2 regions of the Comamonas sp. CAH-2 genome follow, and region 2 is predicted to be linked to the other one. Evidence: riboswitches for the same ligand, from Rfam matches in the RefSeq annotation. Region 2 holds a riboswitch; the other holds the start of a gene.
What was found. Region 2 has a riboswitch for S-adenosylhomocysteine ahead of metH (methionine synthase). Riboswitches for the same ligand answer to the same signal wherever they lie in the genome.
Positions count from the first base shown of each region.

Region 1: linked by a shared signal. The riboswitch ahead of ahcY (adenosylhomocysteinase) and the one ahead of metH (methionine synthase) in region 2 are both predicted to bind S-adenosylhomocysteine.

Region 1 covers NZ_VSWF01000016.1:19,981-23,254, forward strand. Annotated here, with positions in the region: gene FYM52_RS10635 (bifunctional diguanylate cyclase/phosphodiesterase) at 1-906, opposite strand, end outside; gene dtd (D-aminoacyl-tRNA deacylase) at 1,212-1,667, shown strand; S-adenosyl-L-homocysteine riboswitch at 1,713-1,822, shown strand; gene ahcY (adenosylhomocysteinase) at 1,907-3,274, shown strand, end outside.
Region 2 covers NZ_VSWF01000015.1:1,142-4,415, forward strand. Annotated here, with positions in the region: gene FYM52_RS10210 (LysR family transcriptional regulator) at 73-993, opposite strand; gene FYM52_RS10215 (PACE efflux transporter) at 1,064-1,552, shown strand; S-adenosyl-L-homocysteine riboswitch at 1,700-1,809, shown strand; gene metH (methionine synthase) at 1,848-3,274, shown strand, end outside.

The sequences.
Region 1 (3,274 bases), on a different contig from region 2:
GTCCTTGAAGCGGTCCAGGTCCACGTACAGCACGGCAATGTGCTGCTGCGTACGCTCGGCCTGCAGCAGCACCTGGCGCAACTGCTGCATCAGCCCCTGGCGGTTGGGCAGGCGGGTCAGCGGGTCGTGGTTGGCCAGGAAGTAGACCTCGGCCTCGGCGCGCTTGCGCTCGGTGATGTCGTTGAGCACCAGCATGCCGTAGGTGTCCCCATCCTCGGGCAGCAGGTGAACGGCGATTTCCACGTCCAGTTCCTGGCCGCCGTGGTGCAGCAGGCGGGTTTCGTGGGCGTGCTCCGTGCCTTGGTCGATCAGGCTTTGGGCCTCGGCGCGCAGCACGTGGGGCAGCAGGTGCACCACCGGGCGGTCCAGCAGCTGGTGCAGCGGGTAGCCGGTCAGGGCGATGGCGGCCGGGTTGGCGTCGAACACCCGGCCCTGGCGGAAGAAGATGATGGCCTCCCGCGTGGCGCGGGCGTAGCGCTGCAGCCGCGTGTCGCTGTCCTGCACCATCTGCAGGGCGTCGGTGTGCGACAGGTCCTGCAGCGGAATCACCACGATGGCGCGCACCGCGCCGTGTTGCACGTCGGCCACCAGTTGGGTGGGGACGGCCTGCTGGCGGGCAAAGCGCAGCGGGGTCTGCAGGCTGGTGCCGGGCTGCGGGCTGTCGGCCAGGCGTTCCAGCTCGCACTTCCACTCGTTCCAGGTGCAGGGGGACAGATAGCTTTGCGGCGCCTTGTCCAGCAGCTCCTGGCTGGGCATCTCCAGCAGCCGGGCGTAGGTGGCGGTGGCCCAGATGCACCGTCCGCCCGGCCATTGCAGGTAGGCCATGGGCGTGCCGGTGGCCACGGCCACGGCGTGCAGCAGGTCGTGCGGCGGAACGAGGGGGGCACGTGGGGGCACGTTGCTCATGAGACAGATGGGCTTGAGAAGGGCGGTGGTGGCGAGCGGGCGCAAGGCCCGGCTTGCATGGACAATCACCATCCATGCAAGAAGAGCCGTGGGTATACCCAAAGCCCGGTGACTGCGTTTTGCGTTACGGCAAGGCGCGCCGCCGATCGCTGCCGTTGGAACAGTTTGTGCCGGGTCTCCCGGACCAACGGCGGTGCCATTGAAAACCGCAGCTGTCTGCGCGCCCAGGGATTGGCTTCTGGGGTGTTTTGGCCTGAATTGCCAGATAGGGCGAGCGCAGGCAGCTATGAAATTGTGAGATTGGTGTGATCACTGTGTTGCAACGCGTGCGCGCCGCGCATGTCGAAATCGACGGTCAGGTGGTGGGGCGGATCGGCGTGGGCCTGTTGGCCCTGGTGTGTGCCGAGCAGGGCGACACCGAGCAGGAGGCCGACAAGCTGCTGGTCAAGGTTCTGAAGCTGCGCATCTTCAGCGACGCCGAGGGCAAGATGAACCGCAGCGTGCAGGACGTGGGCGGCGGGCTGCTCATCGTCAGCCAGTTCACGCTGGCGGCCGATGCCAGCGGCGGCAACCGGCCCAGCTTCACCCAGGCGGCACGGCCCGAGGCGGGGCGGCGCCTGTACGAGCATGTGGTGCAGCAGGCCCGGCGCCTGCACCCCGTGGTGCAGACCGGCGAGTTTGGCGCCGACATGCAGGTGCACCTGGTCAACGACGGGCCGGTGACGATTCCCCTGCGCATCGCTCCCCCTGCCGCGGCCTGAGCCTGGCACGCCGGCCAGGGCTCGATTACAATCTGGCCCTCTTTTCCTTCCGAGGAGCGTTGCAGCGTGCACCCGATGGGCGGTGCCGTGAGGCTCGGAAGGGCAGCAGACCGTGGTCACGCGGCCTCGCTCCTAGGCAACGACGCTCACCCACGCTTTCTGTGCGGTGAGGCCTCTGTCATCAGCCCCCAATCCCCAGAACGTGGTTTTTTCAAGTTGTTTTCCGCACCGGAGAAACCATGAGCAATACCCAAGACCGCGCAATCGCCGACATTTCCCTGGCCGACTGGGGCCGCAAGGAAATCAGGATTGCCGAAACCGAAATGCCCGGCCTGATGGCCATCCGCGAAGAGTTCGCTGCAGCCCAGCCCCTGAAGGGCGCGCGCATCACCGGCTCGCTGCACATGACCATCCAGACGGCCGTGCTGATCGAAACGCTGAAGGCCCTGGGCGCCGATGTGCGCTGGGCGTCGTGCAACATCTTCTCGACGCAAGACCACGCTGCCGCTGCGATCGCCGCCACCGGCACGCCCGTGTTCGCCATCAAGGGTGAATCGCTGGAAGACTACTGGGACTACACCCACCGCATCTTCGAATTCGGCGCCGCCGGCACCGAAGGCGAAGGCCCCAACATGATCCTGGACGATGGTGGCGATGCCACCATGCTGATGCACCTGGGCCAGAAGGCCGAGAAGGACCTGTCCGTGCTGGCCAACCCCGGCTCGGAAGAAGAGCGCATCGTGTTTGCCGCCATCAAGGCCAAGCTGGCCGTGGACCCCACCTGGTACACCCGCAAGTCGGCCCAGATCATCGGCGTGACCGAAGAGACCACCACCGGCGTGCACCGCCTGAACGAAATGAGTGCCAAGGGCACGCTGCTGTTCCGCGCCATCAACGTCAACGACTCGGTGACCAAGTCCAAGTTCGACAACCTGTACGGCTGCCGCGAATCCCTGGTGGACGGTATCAAGCGCGCCACCGACGTGATGATCGCCGGCAAGGTCGCCTGCGTGGCCGGCTACGGTGACGTGGGCAAGGGCTCGGCCCAGGCCCTGCGCGCGCTGTCGGCCCAAGTGTGGGTGACCGAGATCGACCCCATCAACGCCCTGCAGGCCGCCATGGAAGGCTACAAGGTCGTGACCATGGAGTACGCCGCCGACAAGGCTGACATCTTCGTGACCACCACTGGCAACAAGGACATCATCCGCCACGAGCACATGGTGGCCATGAAGGACCAGGCCATCGTCTGCAACATCGGTCACTTCGACAACGAAATCGACGTGGCTTCGATCGAGCAGTACCAGTGGGAAGAAGTGAAGCCCCAGGTGGACCAGATCACCTTCCCCGACGGCAAGAAGATCACCCTGCTGGCCAAGGGTCGCCTGGTGAACCTGGGCTGCGCCACCGGCCACCCCAGCTTCGTGATGTCGTCCTCGTTCGCCAACCAGACCATCGCCCAGATCGAGCTGTTCACCAAGCCGGCCGAGTACCAAACCGGCAAGGTCTACGTGCTGCCCAAGGTCCTGGACGAAAAGGTCGCGCGCCTGCACCTGAAGAAGGTCGGCGCCATGCTGACCGAGCTGACCGATGAGCAAGCCGCCTACATC
Region 2 (3,274 bases):
CCCCTCAAGAGGGTGGACCCGAGGCCGTCAGCCGGTGCCCCCCACAAGCAAGGACAGTGCCGCGCCGTGCGGTCAGGGCGAGCCCCCCCAGGGCGCGTGCTGGCGCAGCCCCTGCACGAAGTGCTGCGCCGCCAGGCCCAGCGGCCGCTGCTGGGACCACACCCAGTCGACGAACAGGCGCGTGCCGTTGCTCAGGTTCTGCATGGGGATCTCCAGCAGCGTCTGGGCCGCGATGTGCGATTCCACCAGGCCCTTGGGCAGCCAGCCCCAGCCCAGGCCGGCGCTGATGAGCTGCAGCGCCGCCTGGTGGCTGTCGGTGCGGCACAGCTGGCGCGAGAAGACAAAGCGCGGGTCGGTCTGCTGCAGGTCGCGGCTGGCGACGAGTACCTGGCGCTGGCCCAGCAGGTGGTCCACGCTCAGGCGCGCGCTGGTGCCGTGCAGGGCCTGCTGCGCCTGCCACGGGGCGAAGTGCGGGGCCATCACGGCCACCAGCACCTCGTGGCCCATCTCCTGGAAGTCCTCGCGGCCGTCCAGGCTGCTGCGCTCGAACACCAGGGCCAGCTGGGCCCGGCCGGCGTGCAGCAGCTCCAGCGCATCGGCCTGCGGGGCGACCAGCACTTCCAGCGCCAGGGCCGGGTAGCGCTCGGTCACCGGGCGCAGCGCGTCGGCCCAGGGGGTGGTCAGCAGCTCCGGGGCAATCGCCAGCGTCAGCCGCTCTTCCAGACCCTGGTGCAGGGCCAGGGCCTGCTGGTTCAACTGCTGCAGCTGCTGGGCCAGCAGCCGGGCCTGGGGTTCCAGGGCGCGCGCGGCGGCCGTGGGCGTGGGCTCGCGGCCCCGGCGGTCGAACAGCTGCAGGCCCAGCTCGGCCTCCAGCTGGCCCACGGCCATGCTGACGGCGGAGGGCACGCGCCCCAGCTGGCGCGCGGCGGCCGAGAACGAGCCGGTGTCGAGCACGGCCAGGAACAGCGGCACTTGTTCGGGGGGGAAGGGCATGGCTGACCTATCAATAAAACTGAAATAACCTAACTTTTGCTGTCAATTTTATGAACATACACTGCGCCGCATGTCTGTTTCTTCCGTGTCTTCTACCGTGTCAGTTGCTTCCCAGGCCGTGGGCCTGCAAGGCGCCAAGCGCCGCATCGTGTTTGTCGGTCTGTACGAGCTCATCGCCATCGTGGCCTCCAGCCTGCTGTTCATGGCCATCGGCCAGGGCGCGGGCAGCTCCGGCGCGATGGCCGTGGTGGCCTCGACCCTGGCCATCCTGTGGAACCTCAGCTTCAACTGGCTGTTCGAGCGCTGGGAGGCCCGCCAGGCCACCAGGGGCCGTTCGGTGCTGCGCCGCGTGGTGCATGCCGTGGGTTTCGAGGGCGGCCTGGCGCTGATCCTGATCCCGCTGATGGCCTGGTGGTTCGGCATCTCGCTGTGGGAAGCCACGGTGCTGGAGGCCGGCCTGCTGGTGTTCTTCCTGATCTACACCTACGTCTTCAACTGGTGTTTCGACCGTGTCTTCGGCCTGCCGGCCTCGGCCCAGGTGCTGGCGCCCCAGGCCTGATCTCCGTTTTTGATAGCTGCCGGCGCTGACTGCATAAGCGCTGGTGGCCAAAAACACCTTCCATCGCCCGCCAGCGCCCCCGCCGTCACCGGGCATAGCGCATGCAGGCTGCCGCAATCCGCCGCAGCCCTCTAAAATCATGGGCTTCGCCCCAAGGAGCGCTGCAGCAGCGCGCGAGCCAGTGATTGGCTGCGCTGTCAGGCTTGGGGCCTGCGGCTGTTGTGCAGCAGCCGCCACTGCAACGGCGTTCACCTGTTCCCACGATTGACTGAGTTTTTTCACACAGGTGAGTGCGATGACCGTTGCTGCCCCCGTTTCTATTCCTCCCATGCGCCTGTCGGGCCTGGAGCCCGTGTTCATCGGCGAGGACACGCTGTTCGTCAACGTGGGCGAGCGCACCAACGTCACCGGCTCCAAGGCCTTTGCGCGCCTGATCCTGAACGAGCAGTACGAGGAAGCCCTGGCCGTGGCGCGCCAGCAGGTGGAAAACGGCGCCCAGATCATCGACGTGAACATGGACGAGGCCATGCTGGACAGCAAGGCCGCCATGGTGCGCTTTCTGAACCTGATCGCCTCCGAGCCCGACATCGCCAAGGTGCCGGTGATGGTGGACAGCTCCAAGTGGGAGGTGATCGAGGCCGGCCTGCGCTGCCTGCAGGGCAAGGGCATCGTCAACTCCATCTCCATGAAGGAAGGCGTCGACGAGTTCAAGAAGCACGCCAAGCTGGTCAAGCGCTACGGCGCGGCCGCCGTGGTGATGGCGTTTGACGAAAAGGGCCAGGCCGACACCTTTGCCCGCAAGATCGAGATCTGCGAGCGCGCCTACCGCATCCTGGTCGATGAAGTCGGCTTTGCGCCCGAGGACATCATCTTCGACCCCAACATCTTCGCCGTCGCCACCGGCATCGAAGAGCACAACAACTACGGCGTCGATTTCATCGAGGCCGTGCGCTGGATCAAGCAGCACCTGCCCGGTGCCAAGGTGTCCGGCGGCGTGTCCAACGTCTCGTTCTCTTTCCGCGGCAACGACCCCGTGCGCGAGGCCATCCACACCGTGTTCCTGTACCACGCGATTGCCGCCGGCATGGACATGGGCATCGTCAACGCCGGCATGATCGGCGTCTACGACGACCTGGAGCCCACGCTGCGCGAGCGCGTCGAGGACGTGGTGCTGAACCGCCGCCCTGATGCCGCCGAGCGCCTGCTGGAGATCGCCGACAGCGCCAAGGGCGCCGCCAAGGACGACAGCAAGAAGCTGGAATGGCGCGGCACGCCCGAGGCCCCCAAGACCGTGGGCGAGCGCCTGGCGCACGCGCTGGTGCACGGCATCACCGACTTCATCACCGAGGACACGGAAGAGGCCTACCAGCAGGTGCTGGCCAAGGGCGGCCGTCCGTTGCACGTGATCGAAGGCCCGCTGATGGACGGCATGAACATCGTCGGCGACCTGTTCGGCGCCGGCAAGATGTTCCTGCCCCAGGTGGTCAAGTCCGCGCGCGTGATGAAGCAGGCCGTGGCCCACCTGGTGCCCTACATCGAGGAAGAAAAGCGCCAGCAGGAAGCCGCCGGCCTGGACGTGACCAGCAAGGGCAAGATCGTCATCGCCACCGTCAAGGGCGACGTGCACGACATCGGCAAGAACATCGTCACCGTGGTCCTGCAGTGCAACAACTTCGAGGTCATCAACATGGGTGTGATGGTGCCCTGCCACGAGATCCTGGC